4 regions of the Pseudoalteromonas sp. BSi20495 genome follow, and region 3 is predicted to be linked to each of the others. Evidence: predicted binding sites of a transcription regulator. Region 3 holds the regulator's gene; each other region holds the start of a gene.
What was found. Region 3 encodes sigma-54, which starts transcription at its own class of promoters, with help from an activator protein. Its sites were predicted from a motif close to GTTGGCACGNNNNTNGNNT; they were not measured.
Positions count from the first base shown of each region.

Region 1: P20495_RS06390 (EF-hand domain-containing protein) is a predicted target of sigma-54. The motif match lies at 1,657-1,675, and genes of this name have one in related genera.
Region 2: P20495_RS17245 (EF-hand domain-containing protein) is a predicted target of sigma-54. The motif match lies at 4,496-4,514, and genes of this name have one in related genera.
Region 4: P20495_RS02075 (LiaF domain-containing protein) is a predicted target of sigma-54. The motif match lies at 1,654-1,672, and genes of this name have one in related genera.

Region 1 covers NZ_BADY01000111.1:62,870-70,313, reverse strand. The annotation lists gene P20495_RS06375 (amidohydrolase) at 1-229, opposite strand, end outside; gene P20495_RS06380 (calcium-binding protein) at 363-599, opposite strand; gene P20495_RS20805 (calcium dependent protein) at 609-845, opposite strand; gene P20495_RS06385 (hypothetical protein) at 1,136-1,363, opposite strand; gene P20495_RS06390 (EF-hand domain-containing protein) at 1,388-1,621, opposite strand; gene P20495_RS06395 (sensor histidine kinase KdpD) at 1,953-3,410, shown strand; gene P20495_RS06400 (hypothetical protein) at 3,412-3,954, shown strand; gene P20495_RS06405 (sigma 54-interacting transcriptional regulator) at 3,957-5,303, shown strand; gene P20495_RS06410 (DUF1543 domain-containing protein) at 5,314-5,814, shown strand; gene P20495_RS06415 (TonB-dependent receptor domain-containing protein) at 6,417-7,444, shown strand, end outside.
Region 2 covers NZ_BADY01000017.1:87,286-94,729, forward strand. The annotation lists gene P20495_RS17265 (VolA/Pla-1 family phospholipase) at 1-1,287, opposite strand, end outside; gene P20495_RS17260 (YciK family oxidoreductase) at 1,494-2,240, shown strand; gene rluB (23S rRNA pseudouridine(2605) synthase RluB) at 2,326-3,195, opposite strand; gene scpB (SMC-Scp complex subunit ScpB) at 3,192-3,782, opposite strand; gene P20495_RS17245 (EF-hand domain-containing protein) at 3,934-4,455, opposite strand; gene P20495_RS17240 (hypothetical protein) at 4,680-5,111, opposite strand; gene xthA (exodeoxyribonuclease III) at 5,352-6,158, shown strand; gene P20495_RS17230 (energy-coupling factor ABC transporter permease) at 6,164-6,811, shown strand; gene P20495_RS17225 (putative RNA methyltransferase) at 6,808-7,444, shown strand, end outside.
Region 3 covers NZ_BADY01000061.1:30,683-38,126, reverse strand. The annotation lists gene lptC (LPS export ABC transporter periplasmic protein LptC) at 1-94, shown strand, start outside; gene lptA (lipopolysaccharide transport periplasmic protein LptA) at 84-626, shown strand; gene lptB (LPS export ABC transporter ATP-binding protein) at 623-1,348, shown strand; gene P20495_RS11560 (RNA polymerase factor sigma-54) at 1,418-2,917, shown strand; gene hpf (ribosome hibernation promoting factor) at 2,944-3,231, shown strand; gene ptsN (PTS IIA-like nitrogen regulatory protein PtsN) at 3,236-3,688, shown strand; gene rapZ (RNase adapter RapZ) at 3,708-4,553, shown strand; gene P20495_RS11575 (HPr family phosphocarrier protein) at 4,597-4,869, shown strand; gene mgtE (magnesium transporter) at 4,971-6,329, shown strand; gene P20495_RS11585 (protein disulfide oxidoreductase) at 6,386-6,937, shown strand; gene P20495_RS11590 (YgiQ family radical SAM protein) at 7,121-7,444, opposite strand, start outside.
Region 4 covers NZ_BADY01000159.1:88,336-95,779, reverse strand. The annotation lists tRNA gene P20495_RS02060 (tRNA-Ile) at 247-323, opposite strand; gene P20495_RS21750 (YqaE/Pmp3 family membrane protein) at 603-761, opposite strand; gene P20495_RS02070 (BON domain-containing protein) at 826-1,392, opposite strand; gene P20495_RS02075 (LiaF domain-containing protein) at 1,709-2,374, shown strand; gene P20495_RS02080 (VOC family protein) at 2,696-3,112, opposite strand; gene suhB (inositol-1-monophosphatase) at 3,347-4,150, shown strand; gene P20495_RS02090 (ABC transporter substrate-binding protein) at 4,272-5,081, opposite strand; gene P20495_RS02095 (bifunctional diguanylate cyclase/phosphodiesterase) at 5,099-6,883, opposite strand; gene secF (protein translocase subunit SecF) at 7,016-7,444, opposite strand, start outside.

The DNA.
Region 1 (7,444 bases), on a different contig from region 3:
GTACATCAATGAGCTTGGCGTCTGGGTAGCTATTTTTTAGTGTATCGCCACCTACTTTTACTACCTTGCCATCTTTAATGACAAGGGTAGAAAACTGCTGTACTTCGCCTTTGTATAAAGGGGTGTAACCATTGGCGTTATAAATTACTTTTGTTTGTGCAAGAGTGTAGCTAGAACTTGCGCAAAGGCTGGCTAGTATGAGTGGTTTGATTAGTTTTTTGAGTAGCATAAGGCATTATTTTTTATTGTTAGTGAATCAACACTAACAAAATCATTTTTATAATACCAATATGATGAGATGGTTGGGGGACGAAGTAAACTAAAGCTAGTTAGTGATACCTACCTAGCTTAAGAGTTAACAATTATTTACTCGCGTATAAACCGTATTCATTTAATGTTAGCTTACCATCTTTATCTTGATCATAGCTTGAAAATCGAGACCAAAGAGCAGGGTCTATTGATGCTTCGCCACGTGTTAAAAAGCCATCTTGGTTTCTATCAAATTTATTAAATTGTTCAACAATATTATTGCTTGCGGCAAAACTTAGAGTGCAAAAAGTGCTGAATGCAAAAAGTGCCATATAGCGTATTTTTTTCATAGGAAATACTCAGTAGAGGTTATTGGTTAGATAATTTTTAAATTCGATTAATGAAATTTGGTTATCTTGATCTTTATCCCATATCAAAAATGTGCTCAATAATTGTGGTTGAGGTTCAAGTTCATCATGGGTTAAATAACCATTTTTGTTAGTATCGAGATGGGAAAAGCGTTGCTTAACATCAAGTGCTAGGGCGTCAAAGCTTGATAGTATTAAGATGCTTGTAACAAAGGAAAGTATCCTCATGGTATTTCTTCCAAAAGATTATTTAACCTGTAATCTGGTTGAGAGGTTAGCTAACACATCTGGCCTATTACAAGTAAATTCAACGCAGTCAGCGCTGGGAATAGCTGCTTGAGATAGATTTATTAACCAGAGTTCAGGTTATTTAGGTTATAAACAATTTAGTAGAAGCGGGGAAAGCACTTGCCATAATTTAAATCCCAACATTAAATCCTTTTACACACTCCCTCAGGGATTATGGCAAATGCTTTAGTTCACTCTACTAGATAAAAGCTTAAGCAAAACTTAACTTGTTAAGGCTTAAAGCTTTTAAACTCTGTCTTAGAAATTACTTCATCATCGTTTTCGTCTAAATCGGTAAATTGCTTCATTACTTCTTTGTCTTGCTTGGCTTCGATAATTGATATTTGTCCATTCATATCTTTATCTAAGTGGGCAAAACGCACATTTGTTGGCGATGCAATTACGGTGGCACTAATTGCTAAAAACATTAATGAAAAAGCGGCGATAAGTTGTTTCATAATCACGTTCCTTATTAAATGAGTTTATTGAATAAATTTTTTGAATTCATCTAGCGACAATTGCCCATCTTGATTAGTATCAATTTGAGAAAAATTCTCGTGTAACACAGCATCTTCACCTGCTTCGGCTTCACTTAATGTGCCGTTACTGTCTTTATCAAGTTCGTTAAAAGTCGCGTGAACGTCCATTGCGTGTGCATTAGCGCCGAAAAAGCCTAAAGTCAGTAATGATGAAATTACTAAAATGCGTTTGTTCATAATTATTTCCTTATTGATTAAAGCTATAACTCCTGTTACAAAAATGGTGCCAATAATAATTATTGTTATTTTTCAATTGGTTATTATTTTTGCTTTAAGCCAATGAGAAGTTTTTACTGGGTTTATTGTAATTTTTGTGCGCCTTTTGCAACATTATTTGGTGGGAGTGAAAGGGAGTTTATTAAAATCAACGAGTTACGCTGTCTCTATTTGGCGACACATTGTTTTTGTAGCGCTGGCTGTTAATCGTATTAAATATAATTGCTGGTTCAGCTAGTGTATAAGGTAAGCACTTAATAATAGAACGCTTAACTTAAAAGGACTAAACGAAATGCCAGCAACCATAGCTAAAAAATACCAAGCAATGCTTAACTGGCGGCCTAATTTAATTGGGCAATTTGCAATGAGTATGCTGCTTTCGTTACTCCCGCTTTCTATAGTGGTGATTGTATTTTTAAATGCGCTTAACAAGCAATTAGCGGTTACTCAAAGTATCGTGAGTAACAACTATCAAGTTACCAAATCGTTTAATACTCTAAAACAAGAGCTCAACAGCCTTGAGCGCGCCACTAGGCAAAACTGGGTATTAAAAAGTGAATCGCTTGATAAGCTCATTGTCGATAAATGGCAATCATCCCTACAAAGCATTGATGAACTCAAATTTGTAAACACGAATAAAGAGTATATTCACCAATGGCAACGCTTATATACCACCTTACAAACCGCGCATGTAAAACTCGTTGAGCAAAAACAACAACAAGCTGAGCTATTTGTGCCAGTGAGCGATTTAGTTGCTGAGCTTACTTTATGGTTACGTGATAAAAACGAAGCGCAAATTACCAATAACCAAAATGAGCTTACAAGCCTGCAAGCGTCATTTATAAACTGGCTGGTGGCACTTATTCCGCTTACTTTAATTGTTGGTGGTGGTTTTTTATGGCGTATAAGTGGGCGACTAAAAGGGTTAACTACGGTTATTGATAAGCTAGGGCAGGGGCATTGGCAGCAAAAAATATCTGTGAAAGGTTCAGCTGAGCTTGTTGAGCTAGGAGAAAAGCTCCAATGGGTGCAAGAGCAACTTCATATGCTTGAGCAGCAAAAAGATACTTTTTTACGCCATGTTACCCATGAGCTAAAAACGCCCCTTGCTTCAATGGTTGAAGGCACTGACTTATTAACTGATGAAATAGTAGGCCCAATTACCGCTGAGCAAAAAGCAGTGCTTGAGCTTATTAGCCAATCTATGGTGCGCCTTCGCACAATGATTGACAGCCTGCTGAGTTATAATGCGATTCGCACCAGTAAAGACAGCTTAAGTGAAGTTGAGTTTAGTCTTCTTATTAATAAAATTAATAGCCATTTTGAGCATCGCTTAAGTGCGCGTGAGCAAGCTCTGCAGTGGCAAAACACTTTACCTAACAAACCGCTTGCTTTACCTAGTGAGCTTATTGAGATGATTTTAATTCAGCTTATTTCAAATGGCTTAAAATTTTCAGATAATAAGCAAAGCGTTACTATTAATTTAGCGCTTGAGCAAAACCAGCTTTGTATCGTTGTACTTGATAAAGGGTGCGGTATTAAAGAGCAAGAAAAAACTCAAATTTTCAGCGCATTTTATCAAGGTAAACACAGTAAAAATGTTACGCTGCAAGGCAGTGGGCTGGGCTTAACTATTGTAAAAGAGTCTGTTGAACAGCTAAGAGGTACACTTACTGTTGAGCATAACGAGCCACATGGTTGCCGGTTTTCAATTAAAATTCCCATAACAAAAAGTCTAGGAGTTAATTAACATGCGCTTGCGTTTAATCGCTATTTTATGTGTGCTTAGTAGCATGGTTATATCAGGTTGTGAAATTAATAATGGGCAAAAAGAGCGTGTGTCAATTACACCTGCACCTGTGGTCGATACAAAAAAAACGAACGACAAAAACAGTAACCCTAGTCCAAAACCTAGACCAAAAATTGAACCAAGCTATCCTCCTGCAGAGCAAGTTATTGCATGGCACGCTAATCAGTGTGGCGGATTTAAATTGGTACCTAACAAAGATGTTTTTACAGGTGAAAACGAGCTTAAACGCTTTTTTAAATTTATGTGCTTAAACATAAATGATGATCCAAATACGGTAATGACTAAGTTGCTAAAACTCGATCTTGCTTACTTTTGGCCTGATGACATAAAGCAATATTTATGGCTTCAAAAGCAGCAAGTAACTATGCAAATAAATGCTAAAAAAGAGCAGCAAGCACTTAATAATAAAATGCAAGAAACCCTCTCATCGTTAGCTACGATTGAGCAGCAACTTTTACTACGAGAAGAAACGAAGGAGCAGTAACGATGGCAGCAACTAAAGTGCAAAGTGCAAAAGTATTACTCGTTGACGACGACGCTAGCTTATTAAAACTGCTCGCTATTCGTATTGAATCAAAAGGATACGAAGTGACAACCTGTGAAAGCGGCTTAACCGCACTACAAATACTTAAAAGCCAAGTGTTTGATGCCGTAATAACCGACTTACGCATGGATGAAATGGATGGTATGGCACTGCATCGTCAGCTGCAAAGCCGCTACCCAGCATTACCTGTCATTATGATGACAGCGCACGGCTCAATTCCTGATGCAGTAGAGGCAACTAAGCAGGGCATTTTTGCATTCATAACTAAACCTGTAGATAAAGATGAGCTATTTGACAGCCTTGCTAAAGCAATTGAAATTCACGGTGTTAACGCTGATGAAGCTGCACCTAAAAGTAATATAGTTACGCGCAGTGGTGCAATGCTGCACTTGTTAGAGCAAGTAAAACTACTTGGGCCAACGCAAGTTAATGTACTTATTTCGGGGGCTAGTGGTACTGGTAAAGAATTACTCGCACAGGCGATTCATCAGCATAGTCATGTAAGCGGTGGCCCTTTTGTTGCAATTAACTGCGGCGCTGTACCGGGGGAGCTTTTAGAATCCGAATTATTTGGTCATAAAAAAGGCTCGTTTACGGGTGCAATTAAAGATCACCAAGGCTTGTTTCAACAAGCACAGGGTGGCACGTTATTTTTAGACGAAATAGGCGATATGCCGCTTAACTTGCAGGTTAAGTTACTGCGCGTATTACAAGAAAAAACAATTCGCCCAGTAGGTTTTCAAGAAGAGATAGCAATAGATGTGCGTATTGTATCGGCAACACACAAAAATCTTCCTGAAGCTATTTTAAACCAGCAATTTAGAGAAGATTTATACTATCGCTTAAACGTAGTTAATTTAAAATTACCGCCACTGTGTGAACGCCGCGAAGATATAAGCTTATTAGCACAACATTTTAGTGCAAGCATTGCTAAGCGCATGAACCAAAATGAAAAACACTTTGCAAGCGATGCTATGCATGCACTTGTACGTTACGATTGGCCAGGTAATATCCGCCAATTACAAAACGTAGTAGAGCAGGTTGTAGCATTAACGCCAAGCGATGTTATTTCAGAGCACTTAGTGTTAGCTGCGCTAAATAGTAATGAAAAAAACGTAGAACCATTATCACTAAACGACGCTAAAAAAGAGTTTGAGCGCGACTATGTAATTAACACTTTAAAAATGGCTGGTGGTAACGTAGCTGAAGGCGCTAAGCTTGCCAAACGTAACCGTTCAGACTTTTATAAACTGATTAAAAAACATAATATTGATGTAGATAATTTATAAAGAGAAGCAAATGCAGTTATTTATGGTGTATTTAGGGGGGCGAATTCAGGGTTGCCATATAGAAATGCATGATATTCGTTTTGTTGTAGGGGAGAATATAGAACAAACCTACTCAAAGTTAAAAAGCCAGTGGGTAGGCGACAGAAGTAATGTTCACATGGATAGCTACATGGCAATTAATCATATAGATGGTTTTAAAGTAGAAGTAGTCGAGAGCTATGTGGAGCAAAATAAACAACTCTATTTTGTAAATTTAGGCGCTTACCGAAGTGATTCTATGGCTGAGCAACACGACTTTGCACTGTATGTTGCAAGCAGTAGCCATGAAGCTAAAGAGCGTGCTAAAAACGATTTACTTGCAGGGCTTAGCCATATTCATAAAGATGATTTACATGATGTAGACGATTGCTTTGCCATTGATTTACTCGACAGCCAATTGAATATAAAGTTAACCCCCAGCGGTGAAGCACAAACCATAAAGCCAGATTGGTTTGGCTACCATATATTGTAATGACTTATGAGTATCGGAGCAGCTTGTTATTAACGCTGCTTTTTTTGTGAGATTAAAGCGACATAAAGACATGTTTTGCTAAAAGCAAAGCAATGAAACTAACTTTTAATGACACCTATATTGCAACATTTCTCCTTCCGCACGATATTTATATCTTTCAAAAGCTAATAATTAATTGTATCTGCCTGATGTGGGTACTCTTTTATTTTTGCATGATCCAAGTTGTAAAAATACATAGAAAAAGTGCAATCACTCTTAAAGTTCATCATCAACCTCACCTAATTAGATGCCAATAATCTGTGGCAAAGTAAAAAGCGTGCCACCTAATAAAGCGCGCCATACATACGGTTAGAAAACAGTGTGTTTCAATGAAAGCTAACTACGGTATGTGATTGCATGCTTTATGTAATATTTTAAGTTATTGTTTTTAAATGAATAGACTTTAAAAAGATATAAAGAAGTGACATAAAGGAGGTTAAGGTGATTGCTATTTAATTAACATTTATTTAATTATAAGTAACAAATAAAATAATTAATAAATTGAACTGTTTTAACTTAAAAATAATGACATAAATATTAAAAACATTCATAAAGGGAAGCGTGTGAACACTTTATCAACAAGAAAATGCCTATTAGTAATCGCGATCACTGCAAGTTTTTCTCAGCAAGTGATAGCACAAGAAAATATTGATGTTGGACCACAAACAAATACAACGTTAGCTAAAGAAGTGGCCAAAACCAAAGAAAAAGTAGAAAAAATTGTTATAACAGGATCTCGTTTAAGACGTGATAGTTTTAGTGTTCCTACACCACTAGTTGTTATGACTCGTGAAGATATTGCTGATACAGGTGTGGGATCGTTAGCTGATATTTTAGTTGATGGTATTCCTTCATTAACTGAAGATATTAGTAATACTAATAGTCAGTCATTAGTTTCGGGTACCGGGCTTTCTACCGTTAATTTACGCGGTTTGGGTGCTAGTAGGACGTTAACATTGATTGATGGGCGTCGTGTTGTTTCAAATAGTTACAGTGGTAATAAAGTAAGTTTAAGTACGATCCCTAGTGGTATGGTGCAGCGCGTTGAAGTTATTACCGGTGGCGCATCTGCAACTTATGGTGCAGATGCGGTATCAGGTGTGGTTAATATAATTACGCAAACTGATAAAGAAGGCTTTAGTTTAAGCGGTCGAACAGGGGAGTCGTTTGAAGGCGGTGCAAAAGAATTCACGATTGATATGGATTACGGTACTTCATTTGATGATGATAAAGGTTACGTCTTTGTTAGCTCTAGTTGGGACCGTGAATTTGGATTAAGTTACTCAGATAGAAAACGTGCCCAATTAGAAGATGTTCATGGCTACGACAGCTCGCTTATGTGTAACACAATGCAAAATGCAGATGGCGATGATGTATGTATGCGTGATCAAACACCCGCCGATTGGGCAAGCAAAAGTGATGGAACTCTAGGAGGCGTATTTTTAGAGTCTAGTAATAATGACACTCAATTTTGGTACGATGGGCAAACGTTACGTGATGATTGGAAAGGTAACGAAGAGCGTTACGGTATTAATTCAAATGAGTATGTTGCGCTCAAAATACCAAATGATAAATTTAGCACTGCCGTAAA
Region 2 (7,444 bases), on a different contig from region 3:
AATAGCCGGTAATTGTAGTTGCGCACGAACACCGTTAATAATTGGTAAAATAGGTTTTGTTAGTTGTACTGGCACATTCGCCATGCTTTGTACTTTTGGAATGGTATTATATTTAGTTAAATGACGCGTGCTGTCTAAACCTAAATCTCGAAGCTGTCCACTACTCAATGCAAAACATAACCCGTCATTCTCACTAATAGGTTCTGCAGGAAAAGCATCACCGGCAACAGCTTTATAACCAAGTATTGCTACCGCGTTATCACACATACCTTGCCAATATGTATCGTTTAAATCACTTATCTCAGTGCCTGTTGGAGTCCCTAGGTACATAGGAAGCATAATGCTACCCTTTTGATATTGAACACCAGAAAAAGCAGGCGATACTTCAACACCTTGTGAAGCAAATACTTGTTGTACATTTACCATTGGTTGTTCTGGTACTTGCACAGCAGGTGTTGCCATACTTGGCTGTTGCAAGCTCACTGCTAACAACTGCTTGATAGTCCCCAGCACAGGTCCTGCTGATTGAATAGTCATCGCACCTGAGAAAATAATGTCGTCTTTCGTAATATTTCCAGAACTAACAACTACATTTTCGTAGCTATTAACTGCGCCCTGCAAACCAAGTTGGGCTGCTGTAATTAATGGCGCTTCTTGTTTAACTAACCCATAAGTTGAAGATGGCTCAATAGAGCGACCCAATGAGTCTTTAAGCCCTGTTGTTAATACATTAATGTATGAACTACCAGCTTTAAATGGTTTTAGAGGAACAATTGCAACAGCATTACCTGAAGCTTGAGTAACAAAGTCAACACCAAAGGTAAGTTCGCCCACTAATTTACAAGCAGTACCTGCAGCTACTACCGAACATTCTTCATCCGTTAAGCTTGCCCCCATTATTACTTCAAAAATTCTAACCGTACCAGGAGCCCCAGCAGACGCTTCATCTAAACTCACACTCGGTGGGAATGTTAAATCAATTTTATAAGGAACCTGCGAAGACCAACCGTCAAGTGCGCCTAGAGCCAATTGTGGGTTGGCATAAGCTGTGCGTGGAATAGACACGTTATCATCATCTAATTCACCAGGAATGTTTAATGTACCGTCTTGGGTACCACTCATTAACAAATCGTTTGGAACAGATATAACTCCATTAGCAGGGTCAAAACTTACTGTTGCCGTTGGAATAACTGGGGCTGTGTCGTTTTTAACATCTTTTAACGTTTCTCCACCGCCACAACCTGCTAAAGCAGCTGTAACCGAGAGTGAAAGTAGCATTTTTTTCATATTGTTGGCTCCGCACATATTTTATTTTTATAGTGTGTTTAATCAGTGTATTAAGTTAAAACAATGTAATCAGGTTATTAATGAGACATTAGACCAGTTAAACTTAACGTAAAGTTTCTATTTTCGCCACCTAATTTTGCAATAAATTCGATTACTTCACGTTTTGCTATGTTAAAATTAAAAAAATCATACAATTTGGTACTTTTATGCACACTTATCAAGCAGCTGAAAACGCACTCAAAGATAAAGTTATTTTAATAACAGGCGCCGGCGATGGCATTGGTAGAGTAGCAGCCATTACATATGCAAAGTATGGTGCTACGGTTATTTTATTAGGTAAAACAACTAATAAACTTGAATGTGTTTACGATGAAATTGTTAATGCAGGTTATCCTAAACCTGCAATTGTGCCTATGGATTTAAAAGGCGCAACGAAGCAAAACTACCGCGACCTTGCTGCAACGATTGAATATCAGTTTGGCCGCCTAGATGGGCTTCTTAATAATGCCGGTATTTTAGGCTCGCTTGGCCCACTTGAGCATTTTTGCTCATCTACGTTCGAAAACATAATGAAAGTAAACGTGACTGCACAAGCGATGATCACTAAAGCCTTGTTTCCGGTTCTTCGTAAATCTGATAATGCATCAATCGTATTCACATCATCAGGTGTTGGTCGCAAAGGCCGTGAATTTTGGGGACCTTATGCCATTTCGAAATTTGCAGTAGAAGGCATGATGCAAACATGGGCATGTGAAGTAGGTAAAACAAACATTCGTGTAAACTGTATTAACCCAGGTGCTACGCGCACTTCAATGCGAGCGGCTGCATATCCAGGTGAAGATAGAGACGCGCTTGCTACACCAGAGGATTTAATGCCTACCTATTTATATCTAATGAGTGACGATTCTAGTGAAGTGAATGGCGAATCGTTAGATGCTCAGGTAAAAAAATAACCCAGCCTAAGTCCTGTGTTATTTAAAAGCACATTAAAAAAGCCGCAATTAGCGGCTTTTTTGTGTTAAATAAATAACTAATTGACTATTTACGTTTAGTCGGCTTAACACGTTGATTGTGTTTTTTAACTGCTTTACGGATTTGGTTGATTTTAGCGCGTTTATCTTTGCGCTTTTCTGGCATAACAGAAAGCTTAGTCTGCGTCTCCCGACCTAATTTAACGGTTTTACGTAAATAGTTTACCGTTTCTAGATCATACTCCATCCAACCACCTTGCGGTACGCGCTTATCTAGCTCCAATTTACCGTAACGAATACGAATAAGACGAGATACTTCCGCATCTTGAGATTGCCATAAACGGCGGACTTCGCGGTTACGCCCTTCATTTAACGTTACGTTAAACCATCGGTTAACACCTTCGCCACCCATTGGGGTTACAGTCGTGAATTTGGCTGGGCCATCTTCAAGCTCAACACCACGTAGTAGGTTTTTAACCGTTTCGTTGGTTACTTCACCAAATACACGTGCAGAGTATTCACGTTCTACTTCATAACTTGGGTGCATTAAACGGTTTGCTAGCTCACCATCATTAGTAAACAGCATCAAACCTGATGTATTAACGTCTAAGCGGCCTACTGCAATCCAACGATCGCCATCAATACGAGGAAGTCGGTCAAATACAGTACGACGCCCTTCTGGATCTTTACGTGTACTTAGCTCACCTTCTGGTTTGTTATACATAATTACACGACAAATTCTATCTGCTTTTTCTTCAATTTTCACAGTGTGTCCGTCAACACGAATTAAGTCTGTTTCCTCAACACGGTCGCCTAACTTTGCCACTTTACCGTTTACACTAACGCGGTTTGCATCAATGTATTTTTCCATTTCACGGCGCGAGCCTACGCCTGCACGGGCTAGGACTTTTTGTAACTTTTCACCTTGTATACTCATTCGGATGGTTCTCTCACAGAAGGATCACTTAATAACTGGTTAATTTTACTTTGCTGCTCTGTTGGCAGTGCTGGTAAATTATCTAAACCTGTTAACGAAAAATAATCTAAAAATTGTTTTGTAGTTGCATATAAAGCCGGTTTACCCGGAACCTCTTTATGCCCTACCACTTTAACCCACTCTCTTTCGAGTAAGGTTTTTATAATATTCGAACCCGTAGTAACTCCCCTTACTTGCTCAATTTCGCCACGTGTAATGGGCTGCCTGTATGCAATAAGCGATAATGTTTCCAGTAAAGCACGTGAATACTTAGGCGCACGTTCTTGCCACAAATTATTTAACCAAGGGCTTAAACTACTACATGCCTGAAAGCGATAACCACTGCCAACTTCGACTAGACGAATACCACGAGTTTGAAAATGTTCTTGTATAGTGTCTATTGCGTCGTTTATTCGCGCCATAGAAATAGCTAAATCTATTAATACTACGTCTTTAAGGTGGCGCTTACTAACAGGCTTATCTGCAACAAAAATAGCTGCTTCAATGATCTCAACTAGTTGTTCATCACTAATTCGCCGACCCGCCATACACACTCTTAACAAATAAAAATACACAGCCATCTATTATGACAGAACAACACCAAACTAGGAAAATATATCTACTAAATAACTAGATTTTAAACACAAAAAAGCCAGTGATTATCACTGGCTTATAATTTACTCTTTAAAACAACAAATATTAGCTGCGTTTAATTGCTTCTAGTGCGTCATCTTCAGCTACTGCATTACCGTATTTTTTAATGTAACCCTTAAACTCGCTTTTACTGATGCGCTTATCTTGGTTTTCATCCATATAACCAAAATGATTTGAAATATCATCATCGTTGCCTTCAGCAATCGAAATATAACCGTTGCTATCATTATCTAAACTTGAAAAACTACTCTCAATTTTATCGAACTTAGCTATTTCAGCTTTAAACGCTGATTCACTTACGTCACTATCAGTCGCCACTTTACCTGCATTAAGCTGCATGTAGGCGTTAAATTCTTTACGGCTAATTTCATTATCCATATTGGTATCAATATTCGAAAAATGCTCCCAGATGCTATCATCATCCGCTTCGACTTTTGAAGTGTAGCCATCGCTGTCGTTGTCCAGGCTTGCAAAATCACTGTCTATTTTCTCAAGGCCTTGATTTGAAGAACAAGCCGCGAGGCTCAAAGATGCTAAAATTGTTGTTGCTAATGTTAACTTTTTCATAAGACGTGTCCTTGTAATTAAATAAATGTCACTTTAGCTAATACAATTCGGATGCCAATGTTAATTAACTAATTAAAATCAAATAGTTACAAATAAAAAGAGCATTTAACAAACAATTTCAATAAGTTATATCTGAAAACTTTGCAAAGTGCTTTGTAATTTTTGCAAAAAAAAAGCCCAGTATATATAAATATACTGGGCATGCTTTTCAAATTTTTGTGTTATTAAATAGCCGCATTTTGATAACGTTTTACAAAATCAGTTACTTTTTGACCATTACACTTTAGAGAGTTTAAATTACCGATTTTTTGACGAACTGGCGCTAAACCTTGTTTCAAAGCAGTCATACACAGTTGTGTTTCTTGTTGAGTGTCTTTAGCAAACACTTCAACTTTAGTTTTAATCACTTCAGTAGTTGTTCCTTTTTTAGCAATATCACGAATATCTTCGCCATTACACAAAATACTTTGTGAAAAGCGTGATAAAAACACACCATGCTGGGCTGCTTCTTTACGAGCGGCAGAAAAGCCTTCATTGGCACTTAATACACACAATTTAGATTCTATTTTATTATCTTTACTAAAATACGAATTACTTTGTGCCGAGACCGTAGTTGATGCTAAAAGTGCTGCAGCTAAAATTAGTTGTGTTTTCATGTGAGATCCTATTTGAACGAGCTTATTGAGTGATTTCGCGCATTATATAACCTACTTTTTAGATATCAATTGAATTTTTTATTTATTTAACAAATTAATATAGCATTAACAATGTTTAAACTTTAAGCACCATTTGGTCAACAATTATGCAGCGATTTTCTCCATTTCAGTCATGTTATGTACGCGTAAATACTGATACAATTTGGTGCATTAAATAGAACCAATTTTAAGGTAAATTCAATGAAAGTGATTTCTTTCAATATCAATGGTCTGCGTGCTCGTCTTCATCAATTACAAGCAATTATCGATAAACATCAACCAGACGTAATTGGACTGCAAGAGATTAAGGTTCATGATGAGGCGTTCCCACTAGAGGATGTGCAAAAAATGGGATACCACGTTTATTACCATGGTCAAAAGGCACATTATGGTGTGGCTATGTTATGCAAGAAAGAGCCTAAATCGGTCTTAAAAGGATTTGCTACCGATACAGAGGAATCGCAAAAACGCATGATAAGCGTTACTGTAGAGCAAGAAAACGGTCGTGATTTAACCGTAATGAATGGTTATTTCCCGCAAGGCGATAATATCAATCACGAAACTAAATTTCCTTATAAACGCCAGTTCTATATTGACTTGATGACTCACCTTGAAACAAACCATACACCCGATCAAGATATAATTGTTATGGGCGATATCAACATATCACCTACCGATTTAGATATTGGTATTGGTGAAGTAAATGCTAAACGTTGGTTAAAAACGGGTAAATGTTCTTTCCAACCGGTAGAGCGTGAATGGCTTGCAACATTACTTAATTGGGGCTTTAAAGACACCTTTAGAGAACAAAACCCAGAAACAGACGATCAATACTCATGGTTTGACTATCGCTCTAAGGGGTTTGTAGATAACCGAGGACTTCGAATAGATGTAGTACTTGCAACTAATGAGCTTGCAGCACGCTGTATAGATACTGGTATTGATTACGAACTGCGCGGTATTGAAAAACCCTCAGATCATGCCCCTATATGGTCAACATTTAAGTAATTACTATGCTCAGCATAACAATACAAGGGCTACTTTGGGCCCTTGTAATTATTATTGCCCTACTAAGCTTTGATAAAAAAACATATAAAACATTGCTTAATACGCCAGCCCGTCAAACTGGCGTGCTTGCATGTGCGTTAGTGTTTGCAGTGCTTTGGCGAATAAAAGCAGGAATTTTAACTGGCCTCGATTTACACATATTAGGCGTTACAGCTGCAACATTAATTTTAGGCTGGCGATTGACTATTTTAAGTAGCCTACTTGCCACAGCCCTACTGACTGCATTTGGTCAAATTGAACTTGAACTGTTACCAGTTCAACTGCTTATTGGTGCGTTTATTCCTATTTTACTAAGCTACCTTGGCTTTATAATTAGTTACCAGTATTTACCTCGTCATTTTTTTGTTTATATATTTGTTTGTGCGTTCATAACTGCAGGGGTTATAGCCTGTATAAAAATAAGCCTAGGTGCTTTATTTTACTTAGCTATAGGGCAATACAATTGGCAAGAACTCGCAGATAACTACGTTTATTTAAGTGCCATAATTTGGTTTCCTGAAGCAATGCTCAACGGTATGGCTATAACAGTTATGATCACCTATCGCCCGCATTGGGTAAAAACTTTTTACGATAAGGACTACCTAGACTCATGAGTCTACAATATCAATGCCCACTGTGTAACCACGCACTTTTGAAAACTGATTCAACACTTCGTTGTGCTAACAACCATAGCTTTGATGTTGCTAAAGAGGGCTATGTTAATTTACTGCCTGTGCAACAAAAAAACTCAAAACAACCAGGCGATTCGCTTGAAATGGTACAAGCTAGGCGTGCATTTTTAGAGCGTGGCTATTATGGCTTTTTGCAACAAAACCTTAGCGATATAATCAGTAATATAAGTGCAAATACTATTATTGATTTGGGATGCGGTGAAGGGTTTTATACTCAAGCAATAGCAAGTAAAACAAACGCAGTTGTGTACGGCGTCGACATTTCAAAATCTGCGGTTAAATATGCAGCAAAGCGCTACCCTAATTGCAACTTTAGTGTAGCATCAATTAGCCAAGCGCCTTTTGAAAGCCAATTTGCTGATGTACTTGTTAGCGTATTTGCACCTTTGTTTGAGCAAGAGCTTGAGCGCCTTGCAAATCAAAGTGCAACGTTAGTGGTTGCAAGCCCAGGTCCTTGTCATTTAAAAGAGTTAAAGTCGTATATATATTCAAAAGTAAACGAACATACTGAAATATCTTCGCCAAAAGGGTTTCAAAAATCAGAGCAAGCTCTTT
Region 3 (7,444 bases):
TTTAAAGATCACCGGTAAAGGCCTTGAAGCCGATTTAAAAACTGAAGTGATAAAACTTATTAACCATACGCGAACTATATATTATGACCAATAAAATTTCAAAAATACTTATTATTCCGACACTTATACTAGCTTTCAACCTTAGCGCTGCTGAACAAGCGATTCAACCTGCAGCGAATCAAATATCAATAAGTGCCGACAAACAAGAAGGCCAATTAAAAGAAAACGTCGGAATTTTTGAAAAAAATGTTGAGATTATTCACGGCAACCGTCGTATTACAGCCGACCGTTTAGAAGTACATAAACGTGATGAATTAGGCGATAATAAACAGCTACTAATTGCAACTGGTAGCCCTGCATATTTCGAAGAAAAACAAACTGATGGCACTATAATGAGCGCCAGCGCAAACGAAGTTCGTTATGATGTAGCTAAACGATTTTTAACCCTTATTGGCGATGCACAAGTATCGCAAGCGGGTCAAAAAATAAATGCCAAGAGTATTACTTACGATATGCAACAGCAATTAATTAGCGCTGAAAAAGACGAAAACTCAACCGATCGTGTGCATACTATTTTAGTACCTATTGAGACTAAAAAAGAAAAAAACGATAAAGGTCAGCCATGAGTACATTAAAAGCAGAACTATTAGCTAAAAGTTATAAAGGCCGTGAAGTTGTAAAAAATGTAGGTTTGGAAGTAAAGGCTGGCAGCATAGTCGGGTTACTTGGCCCTAATGGTGCAGGTAAAACCACAACGTTTTATATGATTGTAGGCCTTGTACCTAGTGATAAAGGCAAGATTTCTATCGACGATAACGATATTACTCTTTTACCTATGCATAGTCGTGCTAGATTAGGCATTGGTTACTTACCCCAAGAATCATCAATTTTTAGAAAGCTTACTGTTTATCAAAATTTAATGGCTATTTTAGAAACACGTAAAGAGCTAAATAAGCAAGCAAGAGAAGACACACTTAACAATTTATTAGATGAATTTAGTATTCAGCACATTCGTGATAGCCAAGGTATGGCATTATCAGGAGGCGAGCGTCGCCGAGTTGAAATAGCGCGAGCACTAGCCGCTGATCCTAAATTTATATTGCTTGATGAGCCTTTTGCTGGTGTTGACCCTATTTCAGTGTTAGATATAAAGAAAATAATAGAACATCTTAAAAATCGTGGTATTGGTGTGTTAATTACCGACCATAATGTAAGAGAAACTCTTGATGTTTGCGAAAAAGCCTACATAGTTTCTCATGGTGAGTTAATTGCATCAGGCACTCCAGAACACGTATTAAACGATAAAACAGTACGTGATGTTTATTTAGGCGAGCAATTTAGGCTGTAACATTTACGCCATGTCTTTAAGCATCTGCTAGTATTAATTATAACAACATAAAAGGATTGTTAGAGATACATGAGGCAATCATTACAGCTGCGCATGGGCCAGCAACTTACAATGACTCCACAGCTGCAACAAGCAATTCGCCTGTTGCAACTCAGTACATTGGATCTCCAGCAAGAAATACAAGAAGCACTCGACAGCAACCCCCTATTAGAGGTTGAAGAACAAGATTACGCCGAAGATTCTGCTGGTAAAAACGAGCAAAAAGCAGATAACGACGATGTCACTGTTAGCGCAAATGCTGATGATGTTCCGAGCGAATATGAGCAAGACAGTGGTGAAGCACTTGCTAAAGATACGCTAAGTGATGAAATGGCTATGGATGTTAGTTGGGATGAATATATGAGCGCAGCCCCAGCGTCATCATCAGGACCAATGCCTGAAGATGAATCTATATACCAAGGCTCCTCGACTGAAACGCTCCACGAATACCTAATGTGGCAACTACAACTGACTCCCTTTAGTCCTACCGATGAAGCGATTGCGATTGCGATTGTTGAAGCCGTCGATGATTCGGGTATTTTAACGCTAAGCTGCGAAGAAATTTTAGAAAGTTTTAATCAAGAGAACGAAGAAGACAACGAAGTTGAACTTGACGAAATAGAAGCTGTTTTAAAACGAATTCAATTGTTTGACCCTGTTGGTATTGCAGCACGTAGTTTACAAGAATGCTTATGTATTCAGCTGAACCAATACGATAAAGAAACACCCTATATTAATGAAACAAAAATGATTTTAACCGAGCACATTGATCTATTAGCTGCTCGCGACTATCGTACATTAATGAAAAAAACAAAGCTCAAAGAAGAAGAGCTTAAAGAAATAATGACTTTAATACATACTCTTAGCCCAAAACCGGCGGATACTATAGTTAGAGAAGAATCTGAGTATGTAATTCCTGATGTATCGGTGAAAAAAATAAAAGGTCGCTGGGTTGTTGAACTAAACCCAGATAGCATGCCTAAAATCAGAGTCAACAGCCAATATGCAGCAATGTCACGCACCGTTAAATCAAGTGGTGATAGCCAGTTTATTCGCTCGCATCTACAAGAAGCTAAATGGTTTATTAAAAGTTTAGAAAGTAGAAACGATACACTATTAAAAGTAACTAATTGTATTGTTAAGCAACAACAAGGTTTTTTTGAGCATGGCCCAGAAGCCATGAAACCAATGGTTTTAAATGATGTAGCAGAAATGGTCGAAATGCACGAATCAACTATTTCACGCGTAACAACTCAAAAATATATGCATACACCTCGCGGTATTTTTGAGCTTAAATATTTTTTCTCAAGCCATGTAAGTACTGAAAATGGAGGCGAATGCTCATCAACAGCAATACGCGCTCTCATTAAAAAATTAATCGCAGCAGAAAACTCAGCAAAACCATTGAGTGATAGTAAAATTGCAGATATATTAGCTGAGCAAGGAATAAAAGTAGCGAGACGTACAATCGCAAAGTATCGCGAATCTCTAGCTATTCCACCGTCAAATCAGCGAAAAAGTTTGATTTAAGACGCTAAACAAAGAGGGTAATGCTTATGCAACTAAACTTAACTGGTCGTCACGTAGAAGTAACTGATTCATTAAGAGATTATGTAAATACCAAATTTGCGAAGCTAGAAAGACACTCAGATCATATTAATAATGTTCATGTCATTCTTGATATAGAAAAATTAAACCAAAAAGCTGAGGCAACGATTCATGTAAGTGGAGCTGAGTTATTTGCCTCTACTGAACATCAAGATATGTACGCCGCCATTGACTCGCTGATTGACAAGCTCGATCGCCAAGTTATTAAACACAAAGAGAAGCTTGCTCGACACTAATATTATGAAATTAAGTTCACTTATATGCCAGGACTGCAGCAGAGCTGCGGTCCTTTTTAATAGTAAAAAAAGAATTTTAGAGTTCATCAGTCAACTTGCTCATGACAAGCTCCCATATCTTTCTCAACAAGATATTCTCAGCGCCTTAATGAATAGAGAAAAACTGGGAAGCACTGGTATAGGAAGAGGCATTGCAATCCCTCATGGGCGAATGAGCGGCGCAGAAGAGCCCTTAGCACTCGTATTAGTAAGCGAAACACCTATTAATTTTGATGCAATAGATAATCGCCCTGTTGATATATTTGTTGCTCTCATCGTACCTGATGGCGATAACCAGCAGCACTTAAAGACGCTCGCAACGATAGCTGATAAACTAAATAATAAAGATTTTTGTAAACAGTTACGCAGCGCAAAATCAGATACTGAACTGTATCAAGTTATTGTAGAACAATCGTAATTAACATAATGGGTGATAAATGGAATTAATTATCATAAGTGGCCGTTCCGGTTCTGGAAAATCGGTTGCTTTACGCGTAGTTGAAGATTTAGGTTATTATTGCGTAGATAATATTCCAATTAATCTGCTACCTTCTTTAGTGAGAAGTGTATCTGATAACTACGACAAAATTGCAGTTAGTATTGATGTCCGTAATTTACCAAAAGAGCAAGATGAATTTAACGATATCCTTGAATACTTACCTGGCTTTGCTAAACCGACTCTGTTTTATCTAGACAGTGAGGATCAAACATTAATTAAACGTTTTTCTGAGACTCGCCGTCTACACCCGTTATCAGTTGACTCATTACCTCTTGATTTAGCTATAAAAAAAGAAAAAGAACTACTCGATGTTCTCACTACTCGCGCTGACTATATGATCGACACGAGTGATTTAAGTGTTCATCAACTTGCTGAATCAATTCGTGAAAAAATTCTGGGTAAAAAAGATAAACAACTCATTGTTACTTTTGAGTCATTTGGCTTTAAACACGGCATTCCTAAGGAAGCTGATTATGTCTTTGATGCACGCTTTTTACCGAACCCACATTGGGAGCCAGAATTAAAACCTTTAAATGGCTTAGACCAACCCGTAAAGGATTACTTAGCCAGCCACAGCATTGTCCAAAAGTTCACTTGGCAAATTCAAACTTTTGTACAAACATGGTTGCCACATTTAGAGCGAAATAACCGTAGCTACTTAACTATTGCTATAGGTTGTACTGGTGGGCAACATCGCTCAGTATATTTAGCACAAACGATTGGTGAAAGTTTTTCGATGACACATCCAAATGTAAAAATCCGCCATAGAGAACAAGAAAAATAACTCATTCAAAATAATCATCTGTTCAGCTTAGGTAGAGTAACTTATGCGTTTAGAAGACACTTTTTTAATAAAAAATAAATTAGGACTTCATGCAAGAGCCGCTACAGTATTAGCGCAACTTGCTATTAAATTTGATGCCTCAATCATGATATATCAAGATGATAAAGAAGCGCCTGGGGACAGTGTATTGGCTTTAATGCTACTGGAAAGCAGTCAAGGAAAAGAGGTAAAAGTAGTGTGTGAGGGCCCTGATGCCGAACAAGCTTTAAATGCCGTTGGTCAATTGATAGCACAACGCTTTAATGAAGAAGAATAGCACTTAGCTAAAAACCGAAACTAAGATAAACTAAATGTGGTTAATTACCCCATTAATAAACCTCCCTATCCATAGTTATATAAAAATCAATAAGGACGCCAATGCCTGAAGCTTTTGAACAAGACTATCCACTACAACAATTAAAACAAGTGACAAAGTCGCTTAACAGTGGTCAATTTGTTCAAGTTAGGCGGATGTTAGCAAAAACAGCTCCTTGTGATACCGCATTATTATTAGAGTCATCGCCGCATAAAATTCGCCGACTACTTTGGCAATTGGTTGACCCTGATGTACAAGGTGATGTTCTTGAAGAGCTTTCCGAAGATGTTCGTTTAGGCATTATTGCCCAAATGGAACCTGAGCACATTGCAGCCGCAACTGAAGACATGGGCCACGATGACTTAGGTGAAGTACTCCGTAGTTTACCAGACACCGTTTATAAAGACGTTGTCAGCGCTATGGATATTCAAGACCGTGAACGTGCAACACAAGCACTTTCATATCAAGAGCGTTCAGCTGGCGCGCTAATGAACACCGATACGGTAACCATTCGCCCTGATGTAACGCTCGATGTTGTACTTAGATATATTAGGCTACGTGGGGAGCTACCAGAAGGTACAGATGATCTATATGTTGTTGATAAACACAACTGTTTTATAGGCGCTCTATCACTGAGTACGTTATTAACGAACCCACCTGAAAAAATTGTTCGCGATTTAATGGATGAAGATTGTGAATCAATCCCAATTTCAATGGATGAAAGTGAAGTCGCGCAACTATTTGAGCGCCATAATTGGATATCAGCACCTGTTGTGGATGATAACGATCAATTACTTGGTCGTGTCACTATCGATGATATTGTTGACGTAATTCGAGAAGATGCAGAGCATAGTTTACTAGGCTTAGCCGGTCTAGATGATGAAGAAGATACCTTTGCGCCAGTACTCAAAAGCTCTAAAAAGCGCTCAGTTTGGTTAGGTGTCAATTTACTAACCGCACTTGCAGCGGCCTTTGTTGCTAGCTTTTTTGAAGGAACACTAGATGTTTTACCTATTTTGGCGGTACTAAACGGTATTGTCCCTTCTATGGGTGGCGTTGCAGGAAGTCAATCGTTAACGCTTGTTATACGCGGTATTGCAGTAGGCCATATAAACCAAACAAACCAACGCTTTTTAATGATGAAAGAACTTGCCATTGGTGCGTTAAACGGTATTTTGTGGTCATTATTAATTGCAGGTGTTATTGCCCTATGGCAATGGGACTTTATGCTTGGTGGTGTACTTGCCTTCGCTATGTTCATGAACTTAGTCGTGGCTGGTGTGGCTGGCGCAAGTATTCCAATAATACTTAAAAGAATGAATATAGACCCCGCACTTGCAGGGAGTGTGGTGCTAACCACTGTCACAGATATTGTTGGTATATTCGCCTTTTTAGGAACTGCTACCTGGTTGCTGGTATAAATTAGAAATTTTTGCAAATAACTAAAGTAAAAAATACTTAGGGTAAAGCTGCAACGATGACAACGAATATCAAGAATAAAAAAGAGACACCTAAAAAAACGCTAAAACAAAAAGGGTTATCAATATTAAAAAGTGTATTGGTATATGGCTCCATATTTTTCGTCATTTATACTGCCGTCAATTGGTGGCGGCAACCTGTCATGCCAGCAAATCCTCAATTACAATTAACAGATTATAAAGGGAAAAACATTGATCTAGCTGCAATGAGCCAAGATAAACCAACCCTTGTGTATTTTTGGGGAACTTGGTGCTCTATTTGTAGTATTACCTCCCCTGCCATAAACGAACTCGCAAACGAGAATAATTATCCTGTCGTGAGCATCGCAATAAAATCAGGTTCTGATCAAGAACTACATAACTATCTAAATGATCATGGCTACAGTTTTACGACCGTCAACGATCAACACAGTGAGATATTTACCGATTGGCAAGGGCAAGTCACGCCATCTTATATAATCTTAAAAGATAATAAAATGACGCAAGGGCTAACAGGTATTCAGCCGTTATGGTCACTTAAATTACGTTTGTGGGTATCATCAACGTTTTAAGAAAAAACTAGCTGCAAATATATAGGCACTAAATACGCGCAGCTCAAAGAGGGGGCTCTAAAAGCTCACTCTTTATCATCTACAATAATATTGATAATAAAGAGCAAGGTTAACTCAACTTACGTATTACGAAGGCTGAAAAGCGCGTATCGCAATTAAACTAATAACTGGCAGATTGAATTACTAACGTGTACTTTGACGATTACCACCTACTTTTGGTTTAGTGTTTGCCTTTTTAAATTGGCTAAAACCGGTATGTCGCGTTAATGCTGGTCGCCCGCCTTTTTTACCGCCTTTACCTATTTTTTCATCACGCCCTTCTTCTGGCACTAAACAGTTAGGCCCTTTACCAATTAAATTAGCTTTACCCATTTTACGTAGTGCTTCACGTATCATCGGCCAACCTGCTGCATCATGGTAGCGTAAAATAGCTTTATGCAATCTACGTTGGCGAGCGCCTTTAGGTACTGGAACAACTTCTGAGTTGTTTTTTATATTACGTAAAGA
Region 4 (7,444 bases), on a different contig from region 3:
AGAACGATGAATATTATAGCATTTACTTGATGGAAAAATGATTTACCTGAATGTTGACCACTATCAAGCAAAACAATGTCCAATCATATAGCAACAAGCTTTCCTGCTTAGAAGTGAAGCTCAGTAAAAGGTAAGGGATTGATCATATCAAGCATATAGAGATGTTTTCCGCTATACTAAAAGTAGCACAGAGGTAGCACAGGGTAATTTTTGTTAGTGGGTGTTTACTTGGAAAGCGTGTAAAAGTGGTGGCCCCTCCCAGACTCGAACTGGGGACCTAACGATTATGAGTCGTGTGCTCTAACCAACTGAGCTAAGGGGCCAACTTTTATATAACTGCTAGGCAGTTAATTTTTGAAGCGTTCAGTCACAGAGCGACTAAAGCGGGTTGCAGTATAAAAACTTTTTGGGGGCTTGTCACTACTAAAAACCTTTATTTTAACAATCAGTAAGCTAACTGCTTAAATAGTAATCTTTTATGAGGGAGTAATGTGTAAAAATGAGGAATTTAAGAGAAGGGATTCATGCAAGCCAATTAAAAGTGCCTATTTAAGCTATATTTAAAATTGACTTACACAACTAATAATACAAATAACACAACGTTACTTTTTAGCAATAATATAAATGGCGTGTATTAACCCTGGGAAATAACCTAGCAGTGTTAATAAAATATTTAACCAAAAATGCATACCTAAGCCTACTTGCAAAAATACACCTAGTGGCGGTAATAAAACTGACAATATTATACGAATGATATCCATAACTTAACTCCTTTAAAATTAAAAAACAAAAAGCCCAGATTCACTGGGCTTTGAGTATAGTGCATTATTCAGCAACGATAGATAATTTATCTACCACGTCGCGCACATCTTCAGCATTTTTGGCAATTTTAACCGCTAGCTGTTTTTCAGCTTCAGATTCTACAGAACCGTTTAGAGTTACAATACCGTTATCGGTATCAACATCGATGTCTGTACCACCAACTTCTGAGTCAAATAGGAAGCGCGTTGTGATTACGGTGGTGATTTTAGCGTCTGTTAGGTCGTTGTCACCATCATCCATCATGTCTTTGTCTGTGTTTTTGGTATCCATGTTTTTTACAACAGTCAGGCTGTTTTCAACATCGGATACGCCATCTAGGCTAAGTACAAGCTCTTCTGCTAACTCTTTTTCAATTTCGCTATCAACTTTACCTGTAAGTACTACCTTGCCATTTTTTACATCAGTGTTAATGTCAAAGTTGTTTAGATTAGTGTTCATAAGTAGCACTGTTTCTGCCTTACCATCAATCCAAGCATCTTTACTTTCGTTTTCCCAGCTGTTTGCTTGGGCACTCATAGCCGTAGTACCAAGAACTAAAGCCGCGATAATAGATTTGTTAAATGTTTTCATAATCTTTCTCCTTTTGATTAAAGACACTTTAACTAATGCGAACTTTAGGCCAACTAAATTTAACATTTAAATTCAATGGGTTGGAAATTTAAATCAACTAATCTCATGTTATAGCCGTGTAACTATTTACAGACTCATCGGTAAAACTTTCTCACATTGTGAAAATAGCTAGATAATTGCAGTTTTGGTTAATCTATCGTTAATATAACAAAACTAAAAACAGACTGAAAAATTAAGCCTCTGATAATTATTGAAATTATATTTGGTACGCCGTTTGCTTACTCACCACCAATAGTAAATATAATAAGGAATACCCATGTCTGTAAAAGTTGAAGACCGCCCAATAGAGCAAGTACGCGAACAAGTGATAGATCAATTAATTTATAATTACAGCCATGGCGTTATTTCAGTGGATGCATTTGAAAGACGCTTAGATGAGGCTATGGATGCAAATAGTAATGAAGCTTTGTTAATCCTAGTTGAAGACTTAACACTTAATACCGATCAGCAATATAAAGCAGAAAAACAATCGCAATTTACTCCACATTATAGTGCACAGCAAAACAGCGATGATGATTTTACGCTACGCAGCATTTTGGGTTCTAACGAGCGCAGTGGTCAATGGGTTGTGCCAAAAAATATATACTTAACCAATTTTATGGGCTCTGTAGTGCTTGATTTTACTGATGCCATTTTTACCCATCAAAATGTAACGATTCACGTTAACTGTATTTTTGGTAGCGATGAAATTTATGTACCAGAGCATGTAAATGTAGTCTCTAAAATGTTTTGTATTTTAAGCAGCCTTGAAAACAAGTCGGTATCGCTTAACAAGCGCCAAGGACCCACTATTCATATTGAAGGTAAAGCAGTAATGGGGTCGGTTGAAGTTAAAATAAAACGCACCATAAAAGAGAAGTTTATGAGCTTTGCAAACGAGCTAAAAACACAACTTGGCGTTAATAATAACCGCTCATTATAATTTATCTAGCAGCGCGTTAGAGTCGATTGACCTTTAAGGTCAGATATTGCCTTAATTAGGTGCGTTTAATTGCTGCCCGAGATTTGTAACCTAAATAACCTGAACTCTGGATAATAAATCTATCTCAAGCAACTATTTTCAGTGCTAACTGCAGTCCTAGGTAGAGCCTTTCGTTAGCCTGTGTTTGGCATTTATACGTTGTTATTACCTATTTATAGGGAATAAGCACACCACATAGGTGTGTTCTACTAAAAACCAAACACACGGCTTAAAATTCAACTTCGAAAGATAAATAAGCCTAAGTTACTGCCTGACGTTTTATTATAAATCGTTATTTCGCTCGCTTGGTATATCACTTAAATATTCTACAAACTCTACTTCAAATCCAGCCGGATCGATAAAATAAACATTTTTTCTAAATGGGTTGTCACCGCCTTGTTTATCTATTTTAAAACCAACTTGTTGCAAACGCTTTACTACTGCATCTAAATTTTGAGTAACGTAAGCAAAGTGCGCTAAACCTAATTGATGGCCTGCTAAATCTCGGTTTTCACCTTCACCATGATCGCTCATTGCAATATATTGTGTGTCATCACCAAAATGCACCCAGCGCCTTGGTTTACCATGCCAAGTGCCCCTACCTTCACTTCGGATTGACCAATGAGGGAATACCGCTTGATAAAATTTAATCATATCCTCAATATTATTAACCACTAAATTGACATGTTCTAAATACATAATGTGTCCTTCTTGATTGAGTATGCAAACACAATAAAACCTCAAGTTAACTTTAGGTAAAGTGGTTTTTTAGATTTATTTAAATTTTATACAGCCGCAAATATATATGCAGAACAATAAAGTATAAAAAACACACAAAAGTATTTAGGGTTTATTGTTTACTTTATGGCAGAAATCGCTAAAATACGCCGGCTGAAATATATAAACGTTCTTTTACAACCCAAAGGTAACTCCATGCATCCAATGTTAAACATTGCGGTTCGCGCTGCGCGTAACGCAGGCAAAATTTTACTTCGCGCAAGTGAAGATTTATCAAAAGTTGAAGTGCAACAAAAAGGCGCTAACGACTTAGTAACTAACATTGATAAAGAAGCTGAAGCCGTAATTCGTGACACTATTTTACAATCTTACCCAACTCACTCGATTGTTGGTGAAGAGTTAGGTGAGCATAAAGGCAAGGATGATGATTACCAATGGATTGTAGATCCTATCGATGGAACAACTAATTTCATCAAAGGCATCCCTCATTACGCGGTTTCTATCGCACTTAAAGTTAAAGGTCGTTTAGACCAAGCTGTTATTTATGATCCAATTCGTGGTGAGCTTTTCACTGCTTCTCGTGGTCAAGGCACTCAACTTAACAGCAAACGTCTTCGTGTAAGCAAAACTACCGTTCTTGCGGGCACTGTACTTGCTACTGGTTTCCCTTTCAAAAATAAAAACCACATGGATGCATACACTGAAGCGTTTAAAGCATTGTTTGTACACACTGCTGATATTCGTCGCGCAGGTTGTTCTGCACTAGATATGGCATACGTTGCAGCGGGTCGTGTTGATGGATTTTTTGAAATTGGTTTAAAACCGTGGAATTCTGCAGCGGGCGAACTAATGGTTAAAGAAGCCGGCGGTATGGTTGTAGATTTTGCTGGTGGTAATAACTATAGCCACAGCGGTAATATCATCTGTGGTTCACCAAAATTGACTCAAGCGATTATTCGTGAAATTCGCCCAGTATTAACTGAGTCGTTACTTCGCTAATTTAATGCTACTAATACTAATCTGCATAAGTATTTGAACAATTTAACGAATTAAATTTCCCTACCTAAGTAGATTGGTACAACAGTATACTAAAAAGGAGCTCAGGCTCCTTTTTTTGTGTCTAAAAATAAGGGTTATCAAGCTTAAGCTCTATTGTTTTACCTTTTGTGTAAGGTAATGAATTAAGCTCTGTCGCGAAATACTCATAAAATAGCGCATCAAATTCACCATTTTTTTGCATGATTTTAAGCCCTTTTTCAATCGCTTGAGCCAGTTCGGGTTTATTTTTTGAGACAAAATAATAAAGCCCAGTTGGATAGCTAATGTATAAATCTGGCACTATTACTAAATTCTTATCTTTTAAATCCATAAGCTCTGAATTAACTTCGATGAATGAGCGCGGAAAATAATCAATCCGCCCCTGACTTGTTAATGCAAACATCGAGTTTAAATTAGAAAGTGGCCTAACACTTAGTCCATTGTTAACTAATATCCGCATGTCAGGCCAATCATGACCTTGCACTGCAATAAGCATTGATAATTGCTCAACAGAGGTAATACCTTTAAATTTATCTACATTTTTTGTATTCGTAAGCAGTGCTCTTTTACCAATATACCCTTTAAATAAAGGGATTTTAATTGCAATCGCCAACGACTCTCGCTCAGGGCTACTCATACTCCAATATAAATCAAGGGCGTTCCCATCAAGTGCCATAAGATTTCGTTGTTGATGAGGGTGAACTGGCACTAAATTTATTTCAGCTGAGTAATCGGCTCTTATAAGTGCTTTTGAGAGTAATTCATTGAGGTAGTCGTCACGCGTAAAATGCGAGTGTTGATCTTGAGGGACATTAATAATATTGACTTCGCTTGCTATAGCACTACACACAAACAAGCTTACAACGCTAACCAGATACTTAAATGGCAACATAATAATCACCTACTTTGTTAAACTACCTTTTTACTATTTGCTAAACGCACCACCGCTGGTGTAGGCCTTCTTCGCTTACAGATAAAAAGATAGCTATGACGGTATCGTTTGGCCTCTTTTTTAGCATCAGTCGCTAATGCAGCTACTTGATGACTATTTTTACACTGTTGTAAATCAGGTTCAACCAAACCAATCGATAAGGTCAGTAAAGGGACAAATTGCTTTTCACCTTCGCGATTTGTAGCCCAGTATCCCTTGCTTTTAATATGCTCAGGAGTAAAAAATAGCTGTGACTGCAATTCAAACCGTTCAATAATTGTATTGCAAATTGTAACTGCATCACTTTGGTCAAACACAACCATAAAGTCATCACCGCCAATATGTCCTACAAAGTTAGCACTGTTTGTGCAAGCTTGCACTGTTACATCAGCTAATAATTTAATTACACTATCACCGCTGGCATAACCATATAAGTCATTAAATTGTTTAAAGTGATTTAGGTCTATATAAGCTAATGAAAATTTTAACTTATTACGCAGCCTTTGCTCTATAGCTTCATTTATAGCAACATTACCTGGTAGCATAGTAAGCGGATTAGCGTGCTGTGCGTGGCGAATTTTTTCTTCGGTAATATGTTTTAAAATATCTCTCAGTGGCGCTAATCCCAAGTATTTATTATTGCGTGTAATAACTATATGCCTGCGTATATCAAAATCCTGATCTGTTATTTGCTTACTTACGACATCAAGCATTTGATTCTCGTCAACGACTAATGGTTGCTTGTCCATTAATTCTGTAACTGGGCGTTTATCATAAAGTGCGTGCCCGTAGGGGGCCGCAAATACTTCCGTTAGCTGATCTTTATGAAGTAAACCAATTGGCTGGTCATCTTGATTTAATACTGGGATACTAATAATTGATTTGTCTTGCTCAAATAGCTTGTGAGCATCCTTACAGCGTGTTTCGCTATCAATTGCTGACTGAGTTAAAGCAAGATACCCTATTGCCATTGATTGCTCACAGAGCGCCTTTGCTTTAAATGTTAGTGCTTGTATTTGCTCAGAACTAAAGTCATAACTTGGTCGTAAACTGGGCCTTTCGAGTAAAAATCCCTGTACGTTACTAATGCCTAAGCTCTCAACTAACGCCAGCTCCTCCGGACGCTCAATACCTTCTGCAATAACGGCTGTATTAGTTGCTTTAGCAAGTATAGTGATTGATTTTAAAAACTCTTTTTTAACGTCACTCTCATCACAAAAATCAATAAAATAGCGATCTATTTTTACAAAATCTGGACATAACTCAGACCACTGCTTTAACCCTGAGTAGCCAGCGCCTAAATCATCAATAGCAATGGTAAAACCAAGCTCTCGATAATGAGCAATTGTTTTTAAAAGTAAAAACCCATCATCAACTTTCTCTTGCTCAGTAACCTCAATCACAACTCTGTTCGCAGCTAATCCAAATTGCTCAATTAAATGCAACGTTTCGCCTTTGGGGTGACACGGATCGAGTAAAGTTTTAGGGCTTACATTTAAAAAGAGCTTGCCTTGGAGGTTTAATTTTACAAAATTTTCGATTGCTTTAGAGCGACATAATAATTCAAGTTCTGAAATTAATGCATGCTGATGAGCCACTTCAAATAACTTATTCGGCATTTCAAGTGGACTATTTTTAGGACCGCGACTGAGCGCTTCGTAACCAATAATACTTTGATTAGATATATTAAAAATAGGCTGAAATAATGTCGTTATTTCAGCATTATTTAAAATATACTCTAAAACTTTGTGTTGTACGGTCACGTCGGACTCTAATTATAATTTGATAAGAATAATAAAGTAGCAAGCCTGTATTACAATTTTATTGCACTGAAATAAACGCCACGCAATAAAAAACCGCTCAACAGAGCGGTTTTTTTAACAGTTACACAACCATTACGGCATAGCGTCTTGGTCTGCACCTTCTTTTTCAATTACTTCTGGTATTAAATCTTCTTTGCTTACGCCCATTGCAAGTGCAACAGAGCTGGCAACATAAATAGAAGAATAAGTACCAATAAACACACCAAATAACAATGCAGTTGCAAAGCCATGAATAGTTTGTCCGCCCCATGCAAACAAGGCAATCAATACTAAAATAGTGGTGATTGATGTTACAAGTGTACGGTTAAGTGTTTGGGTAAGTGAAATATCAATAATTTCAACTGTGTCGTCAATGCGTACTTTACGGAAGTTCTCACGAATACGGTCCGACACAACAATGGTATCGTTAAGTGAATAACCAATTACCGCAAGAATTGCCGCCAATATAGTTAAATCAAACTCTAAACCTAATATAGAAAACAAACCTACAGTAATAATAAC